Regions from separate parts of the Pseudomonas azadiae genome, predicted to be linked through region 2. Evidence: riboswitches for the same ligand, from Rfam matches in the RefSeq annotation. Region 2 holds a riboswitch; the other holds the start of a gene.
The links. A riboswitch is a leader RNA that binds a small molecule or an ion and turns the genes downstream of it on or off. The one in region 2 is predicted to bind cobalamin.
Positions count from the first base shown of each region.

Region 1 (7,374 bases), on a different contig from region 2:
GTGATCAGCCACTGGAACAAGGCGCAGCCACCCTGGGGGTGGAAGCCGTGCCCCTCAAGCATGTCGAACAAGCGCTGGGCGGCCTCGGTGCACCGCGCGCGCTGCCGTGCATGCCCGGCGCTGTCGCGCAGGCATACCTGGCCCAGCACCCGCGTCGGCCCGCTGACCGCCCAAGGGCCGACCTGTTCGGCCAGCAACTTGAGCAGCTTGCGCTCGGCCAATACAAAGCCCAGCCGCACGCCGGCCAGGCCGAAGAACTTACCGAACGAGCGCAGCACAATCAGGCCGACCTGATGCGCCTGGCCCGCGAGGCTCAGTTCGGGCGTTACGTCCATGAACGCCTCGTCCACCACCAACCAACCGCCGCGCTGGGCCAGCCGGGCATGCCAGTCGAGCAAACGCTGGGGAGCCAGGCTCAGCCCCGTGGGATTGTTGGGGTTGACCACCACCAGCACATCGAGCACATCGAGGAAGAAATCGACTTCCTGCTCTTGCACTTCGCGCACCACGTAACCGGCTCGGCGCCAGGCCTCGGCGTGCTCGGCATAACACGGCGAGAGTACGCCGACTTTGCCGGAGCGGCGCAGGCGTGGCAGCAACTGGATGGCCGCCTGTGAGCCTGGCACCGGCAATAGGTGCGCAGCGCCGTAATAGGCGCTGGCGGCCTGCTCCAGGCCGTCGTCGGTTTCCGGCAGACGCGCCCAGGCCCGCAGAGGAATCTCGGGGATCGGCCAGGGCCAGGGCGCGAGGCCGCTGGACAGGTCCAGCCACTCGGCCTCGGCTATCCCGTATTCAATCGCTGCCTTGCGCAGCCGGCCGCCGTGTTCAAGCATAGTATTGCGCTCCCACGCAGAGGATCAGCAGCCACAACCATACGCCGCGCTGCACCAGTTGCCAGCCCCGATCAATCGAATCGGCATCCGCCGCCGGGCCTTCGCCCAGTTGCGGGCGCTGGTGCACGTGGCCGTGATAGATCGCCGCGCCACCCAGCTCAACGCCCAGGGCGCCCGCACCGGCGGCCATCACCGGCCCCGCATTGGGGCTGTCCCAGGTCGGCCCCTGGGTGCGCCAGCAACGCAGCGCCAGGCGCGTCTTGCCCAGCACGGCGTACGTCAATGCCACCAGGCGCGCGGGAATATAGTTCAGCACATCGTCGATTTTTGCCGCCGCCCAACCGAAGCGCTCAAAGCGTTCATTGCGATAACCCCACATGGCGTCGAGGGTGTTGCTCAGGCGATACAGCACCACGCCCGGCACGCCGGCGACCACAAACCAGAACAGCGCGGCGAACACCGCATCGCTGCCGTTTTCCAGCACCGACTCAGTGGCCGCGCGGGCGACTTCGGTGCGGTCCAGCTCACTGGTCTGGCGGCTGACCAGGTAGCTCACGCGTGTGCGCGCTTCTTCAAGGTCATCGCTGCGCAGGGCCTGGGCCACCGGGACGACATGCTCGCCGAGGCTGCGCATGCCGAGGGCGAGGTACAACGCCAGGATCTCCAGGGCCCAGCCGATATACGGCGCCCACGACAACGCCGTGGCCAGCAGGGTCAGCGGCACCACGGCAATAAACCACGCGGTCACGCCATGGCTGCGCCAACCGCGGCCACCGCTGTTGAAACGTCGTTCGATGCGCCCGGCGAAATTGCCGAACGCCACCAGCGGATGCCAGCGCCTGGGCTCGCCCAGCAGCGCATCCAGCGCCACTGCAGCGACACACAGCAAGGCCACACTCATTGACTCACTCCCCACACATTTTCATACAACATGTCACTCAGCGGCCGAGGCTCGGTCCAGCCTTCAAGCTGCAACATCGGTGCCGGATAAAACTCGGCCACCGGTCCCAGGCACAACACAGCCAGGGGTTTTGCGCCAGGCGGCAAACCCAGCAGGTCGGCGAGCGCCTGCGGCTCGAACAGCGAGACCCAGCCCATGCCCAGCCCTTCGACGCGGGCCGCCAGCCACAGATTCTGGATGGCACAGGACAGCGAGGCCATGTCCATTTCCGGCAAGGTACGCCGCCCGAAAATGTGCCGCTCGCGATCGTCCATCAACGCAGCCACCAGCACTTCGGCGCAATCGTGGATGCCTTCGACCTTGAGCTTCATGAACGCATCGGAGCGCTCGCCCAGGGCTTCGGCGGTGCGGATGCGCTCTTCCTCCACCAGTTGCTGGATTTGCCCACGCAGGTGACGGTCACTGATGCGAATAAAGCGCCAGGGCTGCATCAAGCCAACACTGGGGGCCTGGTGCGCAGCCTGGAGCAGGCGGTGCAGTAACTCGGGGGCTACCGTGCCGCCGCTGAAGTGGCGCATGTCGCGGCGTTCGGCGATGGCGCGGTAAACGGCGTCGCGGTCGGCCTGGGGGAAGGCGTTGTCAGTCATGGCCCTATCGCGGGCAAGCCCGCTCCCACAATTGCCCGAGTTGAAACACTATCCAAGGTGGGAGCTGGCTTGCCTGCGATAGCGGTCTCAAGGTCCGGCGCAAATAATGCGGCCACCGCCGATGGATTGGATGGAAAGTAAAAGTGCACGTAGGAAGCCGTCATCCGCCCTTGTCGGTAAACCGCCTCTGCCCCGCGCCCACCATTGGGGCTCAGGCCACGAGCAATCGGCTGGCATTCGGTGCTGGTCAGGGAATGGTGATAGGTATGGCCACGCAACGTGCCTTCCGGCAGCTCGACACTTTGCAACGCCAACGCCGCCAGTTTCTTTTGCATCACCGCATCGCCCTGCAACAGGCCGACCAGTTCGGCGCGGGTGCCGTCGACATCGGTCAGCGAGTCCAGCAGGTAGAGCATGCCACCGCACTCGGCAAGCAAGGGTTTGCCGGCCGCATGGTGAGCGCGGATCGCGTCAAGCATCGGGGTGTTTTGCGACAGCGCCTGGTGGTGCAGTTCCGGGTAACCGCCGGGCAGGTAGAGGCTGTCGGCATCAGGCAATGCGCGATCGTGAATGGGCGAGAAAAACTTCAGCTCGGCGCCCATTGCCCGCAGCAGGTCAAGACTGGCACCGTAGGTAAAAGCGAAGGCTTCGTCGCGGGCCACAGCAATACGCACGCCATTGAGCAGTGGCTCGGCCTCGATCACTTCCGGCGCGGCAAAGGTCACCGGCGGCGGCAAGGCGACTTCGCAACTGCTGCCCAGGGCTTGGGCGGCGGCGTCCAGGCGCACATCCAGGTCATTCAATTCGCTGGCCTGCACCAAACCAAGGTGGCGGCTGGGTAATTCGATACCGGTCTCACGGGACAACGCGCCGTACCAGCGCAGGCCCTCGGTGAGGCTGCCTTCGAGCAATTGCGCATGGCGCAGGGTACCGACGCGGTTGGCCAGCACGCCGGCGAACGGCAGATCCGGCTGATAGCGCGCCAGGCCCAGCGCCAACGCGCCGAAGGTCTGGGCCATGGCCGTGCCGTCGATCACGGCCAATACCGGCACGCCGAAATGGCGCGCCAGGTCGGCGCTGGACGGAGTTCCGTCAAACAGGCCCATCACGCCTTCGATCAGGATCAGGTCCGCTTCACCTGCCGCTTCCCACAGTAACCGGCGACTTTCCTGCTCGCCCACCATCCACATGTCCAATTGATACACCGGCGCACCGCTGGCGCGTTCGTGGATCATCGGATCGAGGAAATCCGGGCCGCATTTGAACACGCGCACCTTGCGCCCCAGGTTGCGGTGCAAACGGGCGAGCGCGGCGGTGACGGTGGTTTTGCCCTGGCCGGACGCCGGTGCGGCGATCAATACGGCCGGGCAATGACGGGGCTGATTCAAAGTTCGACGCCCTTCTGTGCCTTGATGCCGGCCTGGAATGCGTGCTTGAGCATGCCCATCTCGGTGACGGTGTCGGCCATCTCGATCAACTCGGGCTTGGCGCCACGGCCGGTGACCACCACGTGCTGCATCGGTGGCCGAGCTTGCAGGTCGCCGAGCACCTGGTCGAGGTCGAGGTAGCCGTGCTTGAGAGCAATGTTGAGTTCGTCCAGCACCACCATGCCGATGCTCGGGTCTTGCAGCATCGCGCGGGACACCGCCCAGGCCGCTTCGGCGGCGGCGATGTCGCGCTGGCGGTCCTGGGTTTCCCAGGTAAAGCCTTCGCCCATCACATGGAAACGTACCTGCTCGGGGAAGCGGCGGAAGAACAACTCTTCGCCCGTGCTGTGGCGCCCCTTGATGAACTGCACCACGCCGCACTGCATGCCGTGGCCCATGGCCCGGGCGAGCATGCCGAACGCGGAGCTGCTCTTGCCTTTGCCGTTGCCGGTCAGCACCAGGAGCAAGCCGCACTCGTTGGGGGAATTGGCGATGCGTTCGTCGATCACGGCTTTTTTGCGCAGCATGCGCGCCAGGTGGCGTTCGTCGCGGTCGGGGGAATCGGTCATGACAGCTCTCCGTTGGGGCTGGACAAAAACGGCGGGCAGGAAAAAACAAAAAACAGACAGCCAAGCATCGCCCACCGTGATGCTGTTGGATGTTTCAGGCCGGTCTCCGGGCTCATGAGTGGCCTGTGCATGCACAGCAGGCCAACGCTGCGCCTTCCCATATCACATGGATACAGTGGCAATAAAGGCAGCGCCTTGACTCATTTACCGTTGCGGGGGCAGCGCCGGGATCGCGGCAGCACTGTGTACAAGTGCGCTCGCTCACCGGCTTCCCTGTTTCACTCTGTCGACGCGCACGCCACAGAGCACCTGGAACAAGCCGCGAAGGTTAGTGGGTTGGGGGTGGAGCGTCAATTAAAGCTGGTGGTGTACTTGAACCATCGCACCGTCGCCCTCCTCTACCCTTACAGGTATCAAGGAGTACACCATGCACAAAACAAGACTCGCCCTACTCATCATGGTCGCCGGCACCCTCGCTGCCTGCGGTGAAAGCTCCACCCTCCAGGTCTCCGACGGTACCGGACCGTCGCCCCAGTTGCCCGAACCGAACAAAACCCTGATCCCCACCGTCAATATCGCCCCCGCCATCGGCTGGCCCGAAGGCGTGAAGCCCACGGCCGCCGCCGGCACCCAAATAGCGGCGTTCGCCGAAGGCCTGGACCATCCGCGCTGGCTGTATGTGCTGCCCAATGGCGACGTGCTGGTGGCGGAAACCAACGCGCCGCCCAAGCCGGACGACGCCAAGGGCATTCGTGGCTGGGTCATGGAGAAAGTCATGGGCCGTGCCGGCGCCGGCGTGCCGAGCGCGAATCGCATCACATTGCTGCGTGACGCCGACCACGACGGCGTCGCGGAGACACGGACAGTGTTCCTGGAAAATCTCAATTCCCCCTTTGGCATGACACTGGTCGGCAACGACCTGTACGTGGCCGACTCGGACAAGCTGCTGCGCTTTGCCTATCAACCGGGTGAAACCGCGATCAAGGGCGCCGGTACGACAGTCGTCGACCTGCCCGGCGGCCCCCTGAACCACCACTGGACTAAAAACGTGGTGGCTAGCAAGGACGGCAGCAAGCTGTACGTAAGCGTGGGCTCCAACAGCAATGTCGGCGAAAACGGGCTTGAAGCGGAACAGGGCCGAGCGGCGATCTGGGAAGTGGATCGCGCCAGCGGCCAGCACCGTATCTTCGCCTCCGGCCTGCGCAACCCGAACGGCATGGCGTGGGAGCCGCAGAGCGGCAAGCTGTGGACGGCAGTGAACGAGCGTGACGAGATCGGCAGCGACCTGGTGCCCGACTACATCACTTCGGTCAAGGATGGCGGTTTCTATGGCTGGCCGTTCAGTTATTACGGGCAGCATGTGGATGTGCGTGTGACACCGCAGAACCTGGACCTGGTGGCCAAGGCGATTGCGCCGGACTACGCGGTCGGCCCGCACACCGCTTCGTTGGGCCTGACCTTTACCGAAGGCAGCAAACTTCCGGCGCCGTTCAGCAATGGCGCGTTTATCGGGCAGCACGGTTCGTGGAATCGCAAGCCGCACAGTGGTTATAAGGTGATCTTCGTGCCGTTTGAAGGTGGCAAGCCGACAGGGCAGCCGGTGGATGTGCTGACCGGGTTTCTCGATAAGGATGAAAAGGCCATGGGCCGGCCGGTGGGTGTGGTGATTGACCAGCAGGGGGGGTTGCTGGTGGCGGATGATGTGGGGAATACGGTGTGGCGGGTGTCGGGGGCCAAGTAGGCTATCTTGGGCAGATCACAAAACAGTTTGTTGCCGTGGCGGCCTTTGGGCCGACCAGGCTGTTGGGGTTGGACGGGTACATATCCGTTATTTGGGTCACGGCGGCTATGGGTTCCGCCCTTACGGCGGGTCACTTTGGAAAAGCCGGAATGCCGGCCCAGCCCAAAGTAACCAAAGGGCTCTTGCCCCACCACTCGGTACCTCGCTTAGGCTCGGTATGCCCTCACTCCGGCTTGAATCCGTGGGCCGCCGTCATGGGCCATCCATGGCCCAGGACGGCTAACCCGGCGTCCTGCCGGGTTACCCACGAATTCAAGCCTGCGTTCGGCCAGCGTGGTTGACGGGGCGCCTGAGATCAAGATCAAAATCAAAATCAAAATCAAAATCAAAATCAAAATCAAAAGCCAGAGCCAGAGCCAGAGCCAGAGCCAGAGCCAGAGCCAGAGCCAGAGCCAGAGCCAGAGCCAGGCAGTCTGAGGTCTATCTGATGTATGGAGATCAAACTGTGGGAGCGGGCTTGCTCGCGAATGCGGTGGATCAGTTACAGATGCACTCGCTGACACACCGCATTCGCGAGCAAGCCCGCTCCCACAGTTTTAACCGAGTTCGACACGAATACCGGTCGGCTCTAAGGCCGCCGCGCTTTGGCTTTTGATCTGGGATCGCCCCGTCAACCACGCTGGCCGGAATTCGACAGTGATTTGGGGGGTAAACCGGCAGGACGCCGGTTTAGCCGCCCCGCGCCATGGATGGCGCGTGGCGGCGGCCCCCCAAATCAGTGTCGGATTACGGGCATGCCGAGCCTAGGCGAGGCACCGAGTGGTGGGGCGAGGACTTTTTGGTTACTTTTTGGTCCTTCAAAAAGTGACCCGCTGTAAGAGCGGAACCCTAAGTAGCCGTTACCGCAGCAACGGATATGTACACCGAAAAAACCCTCTCAAGGATTACGCGCCAGATTCCCCGGCAACACCCGCTTGGCACTCAGATAAGCATTCTGCCAATACGCCTTGGACAAGGTATCCAGCTTCACCGTCCCCCCCGTTTGCGGCGCATGCACAAAGCGGCCCTCACCCACATAGATGCCGGCGTGGCTGACCTGCGAACCACCGCCGGTGGCGAAGAACAGCAGGTCGCCGGTCTGCAGGTTCTGCTCGCTGACATCTTGCGCGCGCATCACGATCAGTTCGCGGGTGGTGCGCGGCAAAGAGATTCCGGCGGCGTCGCGGAAGACAAAACCGATCAGGCCACTGCAATCA
Region 1 covers NZ_JAHSTY010000001.1:1,088,157-1,095,530, forward strand. Annotated here, with positions in the region: gene cobD (threonine-phosphate decarboxylase CobD) at 1-833, opposite strand, end outside; gene cbiB (adenosylcobinamide-phosphate synthase CbiB) at 826-1,734, opposite strand; gene bluB (5,6-dimethylbenzimidazole synthase) at 1,731-2,381, opposite strand; gene KVG91_RS04830 (cobyrinate a,c-diamide synthase) at 2,378-3,769, opposite strand; gene cobO (cob(I)yrinic acid a,c-diamide adenosyltransferase) at 3,766-4,377, opposite strand; cobalamin riboswitch at 4,458-4,705, opposite strand; gene KVG91_RS04840 (PQQ-dependent sugar dehydrogenase) at 4,805-6,118, shown strand; gene KVG91_RS04845 (C40 family peptidase) at 7,056-7,374, opposite strand, start outside.
Region 1: linked by a shared signal. The riboswitch ahead of cobO (cob(I)yrinic acid a,c-diamide adenosyltransferase) and the one ahead of cobW (cobalamin biosynthesis protein CobW) in region 2 are both predicted to bind cobalamin.

Region 2 (7,374 bases):
TCGGTGCGCCACTGGGGCCGGCGGGCACAAAGCGGCCGCCCAGGGCATCCAGCAACCCACGCATTTCCGCCGGACCGCAGGCGTCCAGGCGTGGCGCGACGACGCTGCGCAGGCTTTCGATCACCGCTTTCACCTCTTCCCAACCGGGCGCGTCCAACTGTTCCAGCGGCCCTTCCAGCGCCTGCTCGATCAAGCGGGCCGCGTACAGCTCCAGACGCTCGCGGGTATCGCCAGCGGTGCGCCACAGCTGCGGGTCGGTCTGCTGCAACACCTGCGGGCGGCGCCCGGTCCAGGGTTCGGCCAGGGCGCAATCGAGCGGGTCAAAGCCCAGCTCGAACGCCTTGGCCAATGCGCGCAGCAAACTCGATTGCGCGCCACGGCCATCGCCACGCGGGATGCGCAGCAAGGCCAGCAAGGTGTCGATTCGCAGACGGCCTTGAGGCGACTCGCCAAAGATGTGCAGGCCGTCGCGGATCTGCGACTCCTTCAAATCGCACAGATAAGTGTCCAGGCGCGGCAGCCACACAGCCGCGTCGGCATCGCTCTCCAGTTCCAGTTCCTGGTCGATACGGGTTTCGCGCACCAGTTTGAGGATGTCTTTCTGCAACTCAAGCGCGCGGCGTGGATCGAGCAGCTGGGCTTCGTAATACTCGTCGGCCAGCAGTTCGAGGTTACGCAACGGGCCATAGGTCTCGGCACGGGTCAGGGGTGGCATCAGGTGGTCGATGATGACCGCCTGGGTGCGCCGCTTGGCTTGGGCGCCCTCCCCCGGATCGTTGACGATGAACGGGTAGATATTCGGCAGCGGCCCCAACAGCGCATCGGGCCAGCAGTTTTCCGAAAGGCCGACGCCCTTGCCCGGCAGCCATTCCAGGTTGCCGTGCTTGCCCACGTGGATCACGGCGTGGGCGCCATAGGTGTGGCGCAACCAGAAGTAGAACGCCAGGTAACCGTGGGGTGGCACCAGGTCCGGGTCGTGGTAAACGGCGCTGGCGTCCACCTGATAACCCCGCGCCGGCTGGATGCCGACAAAGGTCAGGCCCAGGCGCAGGCCGGCGATCATCAGGCGGCCGTCGCGGAACATCGGGTCGTTATGCGGCGCGCCCCAGCGCGCCAGGACTGCCTGGCGGTTGGCCTCGGGCAGGCGCTTGAACATCGCCTCGTAGGCGTCCAGGTCCAGGCTTTGATGGCAGGGCCGCAGATCGAGGCTGTCGAGGTCGTTGGTCACGCCTCCGAGCAGCGCGTGGATCAGCTCAGTGCCGCTGTCGGGCAACACGTGCGGCAGCGGATAGCCTTCGGCTTGCAGGGCGCGCAGGATATTCAGCGCCGCCGCCGGCGTGTCCAGGCCGACCCCGTTGCCGATCCGGCCGTCGCGGGTCGGGTAGTTGGCGAGGATCAGCGCGACGCGTTTGTCTGCGTTCGCCACCCGCGCCAGTTCGACCCAGCGCCGCGCCAGCTCGGCGACGAAATCCATGCGCTCGGGCGCGGCGCGGTAGCACACCACGTCCGACTGGCTGCGCTCGCTGCGCCACGCCAGGTCCTTGAAGCTGATCGGCCGGCTGATGATGCGCCCGTCCAGTTCCGGCAAGGCAATGTGCATCGCCAGGTCGCGCGGCCCGAGGCCTTGTTCGCTGGCCTCCCAACCGGGCTGGTTGTCCTGGGCGCAGATCGCCTGGATCACCGGGATATTGCGGCGAAACGGCCGCAGGTGCGGAGCCTCCGGGCTGGACTGGGCAAAGCCGGTGGTGTTGAGGATCACCGCCGCGCCGACTTCATCCAGCCAGTCCTCGACCGTCGCCAGGCAGCCGGGTTCTTTGAGGCTGGCGACTGCCATCGGCAATGGGTTCAGCCCCGCTGCCTGCAAGCGCTGGCAGAACACATCGATAAACCCGGTATTGGCCGCCTGCAAATGTGAGCGGTAGAACAGCACCGCCGCCACCGGCCAGTCGGCGTTCCAGTCCGCCTGCCAATCCTCCAGGCGGGCATTGGCGCAATGCGGGTGATAAATCGCGGTGCGCGGCAGGGTTTGCGGCTCGTCCCAGGCGTAGTCTCGGCCCAGGTAGCCCGCGGCCAGGCATCGATACAAATCCAATGCATTACCCAGCCCGCCCTGGCGCAGGAAGTGCCAGAGGCGGTCGCGTTCCTGGGCGCCAACGGTGCTGAGGCCGCTGAGCTCCGGGTCGGGACGATCATCCCCCGGCACCAGGATCAGCTGTACACCGCGCTCGGCCAATTCGACCAGGCGCTCGATGCCGTAGCGCCAGTAGCCGATGCCACCGTGCAGCGAAATCAGGATGACCTTGGCGTGGCGCAGCACTTCATCGACGTACAGGTCGACCGAGGCGTGGTTCTGCACCTGCATCGGGTTGGCCAGGCGAAAGGTCGGGTAATCGTCCGGCAACTGCTGCGCCGCTTCGGCGAGCAGCGCCAGGCTGGAGTCGCCGCTGCACAGGATCACCAGTTCAGCGGGAGTCTGGCCAAGGTCGGCGATGTTGTCGTCCGAAACGAAACCACCGGGCTGGGTCCTGAGCAGGTGCATGGGTCAGGCGCTGAGGGCGGCGCGCAGTTGCGCTTCGAGGCCGGCGGCGTCCAGTTCCTGGCCGATCAGCACCAGGCGCGTGACGCGCGCTTCTTCAAAGCCCCAGGCGCGGTCGAAGTGCTTGTCGAAACGCGTGCCCACGCCCTGGATCAACAAGCGCATAGGTTTGTTCGGGATCGCCGCGAAACCTTTGACACGCAGGATGCCGTGTTGCACCACCAATTGAGTCAGGGCGTCGAGCAACAGCGACTCGTCGGCTTGTGGCAGGTCAATGGAGATGGAGTCGAAGGCGTCATGATCGTGATCGTCTTCACCCTCGTGGTGGTGGTCGTGATGGCTGTGGCGGCCGTCGATGTGCTCCTCGGAGCCGGCGCCCAGGCCAATCAGCACGTCCAACGGCACGCGACCGCTGCTGGCTTCGATGACTTTCACCGCTGGCGGCAGTTCTTCGGCGACTTCCAGGCGCACACGGGCCAGGTCTTCGGCGCTGATCAGGTCGGCCTTGTTGAGGATCACCAGGTCGGCGCTGGCCAGTTGGTCGGCGAACAGCTCGTGCAGCGGCGATTCGTGGTCCAGGTTCGGGTCGAGTTTGCGCTGGGCATCCACCTGGTCCGGGAAGGCGGCGAACGTGCCGGCGGCCACGGCCGGGCTGTCGACCACGGTGATCACCGCGTCAACCGTGCAGGCGCTGCGGATTTCCGGCCACTGGAAGGCTTGCACCAAGGGTTTTGGCAGGGCCAGGCCCGAGGTTTCGATGAGGATGTGGTCAAGGTCACCACGACGCGCCACCAATTCGCGCATCACCGGGAAGAACTCTTCCTGCACCGTGCAGCACAGGCAGCCGTTGGCCAGTTCATAGACACGGCCGTTGGCCTCCTCCTCGGTGCAACCGATGGAGCATTGCTTGAGGATTTCACCGTCGATGCCCAGCTCGCCGAATTCGTTGACGATCACCGCGATGCGCCGGCCTTGGGCGTTGTCGAGCATATGGCGCAGCAAGGTGGTTTTGCCCGAGCCGAGAAAGCCGGTAACGATGGTGACGGGAAGTTTGGCCAGTGTTTTCATCGGATGCCCTTTTGGGGCGGGCATACGGGACGAGAAGCCCTGCGACGGCGCGCAGCAGCGGATTTCGTCACCGGATCACCCCGCCCGGTTGAATTGAAAATCGGTTGCGAGGCAGGTCTCCTGGCTTGGGGCTTGCAGGTCTTGCGACCGGCGCCGACTGCGCCTTCCCGCCGATATGGCAGTGGCGTGGCAGTCAGCTCAACCCTTCACAGTTGCGGGGGCAGCCGCGGCTTGAACCGCGTTCCCTTCTTAGCTTCGACCTGGGCCGAAGAACCTCGAGGGTGCAAGGCTACGCAGTGCGCGGGGGCGGGTCAATGTCGGCGATGGCGGACTTGCCGCTCAGGCTTGGCCCCTCCCCCACACACTCACCGAAATTATCCTCTTGGCGACGTGAAACACAGGGAAAGACTTCCCCGGGAACGCCTCGGCAGCGGGCGCCACCTATCAACGCAACTGCCGTCGATCAACGTGATTGACGACAGGACTGCCACTCTACTGTCATCAATCAAGAGTCATTCAGAATGCTGCCAATCGCCAACCTCAACACGCCGCTGTCATTCTCCAGCAGCTCGCCCGAACATACGGTGCAGAAACGCTCGACGTCGAACTTACCAAACCCGCACTGCAATGTAGGCAACAAACACCTGCTCAGCATGATTAAAGAGCATTTCCGGGAGTACGCTGCGGGCGCTGACGATCAGTATGTAAACTTCAACGAACTGAAAGAAGCAGCGGGGTTGCGCCCTACCACCCGAACGTTTTCCGCAGAAGCAACCGCAGCGGCCAAAGAACTGCTTGAACGGCCCAACCTGCTGCGTGAACTGGATATAGGTATCGGTTTCCTGGGGTTTCCGGGAAATGAGGACCAGCGATTTGACATCGAAAACCTTGATTACCTGATCCGGGCCAACCAAAGTACTGTGACCTTCTGCAGGCAAGGGAAGTGGATTTGATCGCTTGGACCCAACACGCTCATGACAGGCACGCCCTGGATTTGACGCACATTGGTCGAGCGTGTTCTCCTGAACATCTTGTTTCGGGTGCCCTTCACAGGGTGAAACGGGAAACCGGTGCGTCATAGCGTTACGACAAGTCCGGTGCTGCCCCCGCAACGGTAAGTGAGTGAAGCGTCAGATCCACTGTGCCTCTACGGCATGGGAAGGCGATGCTTATAGGCCCGATGCCCCTCGCAAGCCCGGAGACCGGCCCGAAAAATCAGATAACAAACCCGCGGTGGGCGGGCGCTGTTCAAAACCCTGCGTGCCTGGCTCGCGGGGTTTTCATGCGCTCGTTTCACCCTGACACCTGAAGGGACGCGCCATGTCGATCATCAGCAGCACCTCGCACTCCACCTGCAGCACCACGACCCTGAGCCAACGCCTGACCGTCGCCATCGGTGCGTCGATTCTCGGCGCCTGCCTGGTGTATTTCGCCGGCTTCTCGCATATCGAGGCGGTGCATAACGCTGCGCACGATACCCGCCACAGCGCCGCGTTCCCGTGCCACTGAGGCCTGCCGAGATGATCAAGCGTATTGCACAAACCGCAGGTTTCACCGGATTGCTGGCCGCCCTGCTGCTGACCCTGCTGCAAAGTTTCTGGGTGGCTCCGTTGATTCTGCAGGCGGAAACCTTTGAACAGGCCCCGGCCGCCACTGAAGTTGCGCACGAACACGCAGCCGGTGCTGCGGCTCACACCCACGACGCAGAGGCTTGGGAGCCGGAAGATGGCTGGCAGCGCGTGCTGTCCACCACGGGCGGTAACCTGGTAGTCGCCGTCGGTTTCGCCTTGATGCTTGCGGGCCTGTACACCCTGCGCGCGCCGACCCGCACCGCTCACGGTCTGCTCTGGGGCCTGGCCGGCTACGCAACCTTCGTGCTGGCGCCGACCATGGGCTTGCCGCCCGAGCTGCCGGGCACCGCCGCCGCTGACCTGGCGCAGCGGCAGATCTGGTGGATCGGCACCGCCGCGTCTACCGCTGCTGGAATCGCCCTGGTCGTGTTTGGCCGCAACTGGCTGCTCAAGGCGCTGGGCGTGGCGATCCTGGTCGTTCCCCATGTGATCGGCGCGCCGCAGCCGCCCGTGCATTCGATGCTGGCGCCAGAGGCCCTGGAAGCGCAGTTCAAGATCGCGTCGCAGTTGACCAATGTTGCGTTCTGGCTGGCCCTGGGCCTGATCAGCGCCTGGCTGTTTCGCCGCAACCGCGACGATCGAGACTCGGCATGATCCTGGTGGTCGGCCTGGGTTGCCAGCGGGGTTGTGACGTTAACGCCCTGCTGGCCCTGTTTGACGGCGCGCTTGCCGAAGCCGGTATCGAGCGCCAGCGGATCAATGCATTGGCCAGTATCGACCGCAAGCAGGATGAGCCCGGCTTGCTGGCGCTGGCGGCGCTGTTGAACCTGCCGCTTCAGTGCTTCAGCGTGGAGCAACTGGCGCCTTATGCCGAACACCTGAGCCACACATCCGCGGTCGCGTTTGCCCATACAGGCTGCTACGGCATTGCCGAAAGTGCCGCCCTGGCTCTGGCCGAGCAGCTTGCCGGCAGCCCCGCCCGCCTGCTGATCACCCGCCGCAAAACCGCCCAGGCCACCTTTGCGTTGGCTTGCACCGGCTGAAAACCCGATAATCGCCCTCTGCGATCATGAGCAATCTTCATGCTCTGCCGTTTTTTAACAGGATTTCCACCATGACCGTCTACTTCATCGGTGCCGGCCCCGGCGACCCGGAATTGATCACTGTCAAAGGCCAACGCCTGATCCGCGACTGCCCGGTGATCATCTATGCCGGCTCGCTGGTGCCGGCGGCGGTACTCGACGGCCATCAGGCGCACACACTGGTCAATAGCGCCGAGTTGCACCTGGAACAGATCATCGACCTGATCAAGACTGCCCACGCGCAGGGCCATGACGTGGCGCGCGTGCACTCCGGCGATCCGAGCCTGTATGGGGCGATCGGCGAGCAGATCCGTTATTTGCGGGAGCTGGGCATTCCTTTCCAGATCATTCCCGGCGTCACGGCGGTGGCGGCGTGCGCGGCATTGCTGGAAACCGAACTGACCCTGCCGGACATCGCCCAGAGCCTGATCCTGACCCGCTACGCGGACAAGACCCCCATGCCGGCCGGCGAAGATTTCGACAGCCTGGCGCGGCATGGCACCACCATGGCGATCCACCTGGGGGTCAATCATCTGGAGAAAATCGTCGCCGAACTGCTGCCGCACTACGGCGCGGACTGCCCGATTGCCGTGGTGCACCGCGCGACGTGGCCGGACCAGGATTGGGCGGTGGGGACGCTGAGTGATATCGGCAAAAAGGTCGCCGTCAAAGGCTTTCGGCGCACGGCGCTGATCATTGTGGGGCGGGTGCTTGCCAACGATAGCTTCAGCGAGTCGTCGCTGTATCGTGCGAGCCATGCGCACCTCTATCGCCCCTGAATAAATGCGGTCAAAAGGGTGGGAGCTGGCTTGCTCGCGAAAGCGTTGGGTCAGTCACCAATGATTTGGCTGACACGACGCATTCGCGAGCAAGCCCGCTCCCACAGTTGATGTAATTTGTCTGATAGATATCGCAAGATATTGAATTTAAAGCATAAAAAACGGCGCTCACGGGCGCCGTTTTTGTGTTCGCAGTGAACGCCTTACTCAGTAGTAGGCATTTTCTTTCTGCGTGTGGTCGGTCACGTCACGAACACCCTTGAGCTCCGGGATACGCTCGAGCAACGTGCGCTCGATGCCTTCGCGCAGGGTCACGTCTGCCTGGCCGCAGCCCTGGC
Region 2 covers NZ_JAHSTY010000002.1:2,022,804-2,030,177, forward strand. Annotated here, with positions in the region: gene cobN (cobaltochelatase subunit CobN) at 1-2,539, opposite strand, end outside; gene cobW (cobalamin biosynthesis protein CobW) at 2,543-3,604, opposite strand; cobalamin riboswitch at 3,698-3,897, opposite strand; gene KVG91_RS25505 (hypothetical protein) at 4,126-4,557, shown strand; cobalamin riboswitch at 4,626-4,829, shown strand; gene KVG91_RS25510 (CbtB domain-containing protein) at 4,925-5,113, shown strand; gene KVG91_RS25515 (CbtA family protein) at 5,125-5,829, shown strand; gene KVG91_RS25520 (cobalamin biosynthesis protein) at 5,826-6,218, shown strand; gene cobM (precorrin-4 C(11)-methyltransferase) at 6,290-7,036, shown strand; gene nfuA (Fe-S biogenesis protein NfuA) at 7,244-7,374, opposite strand, start outside.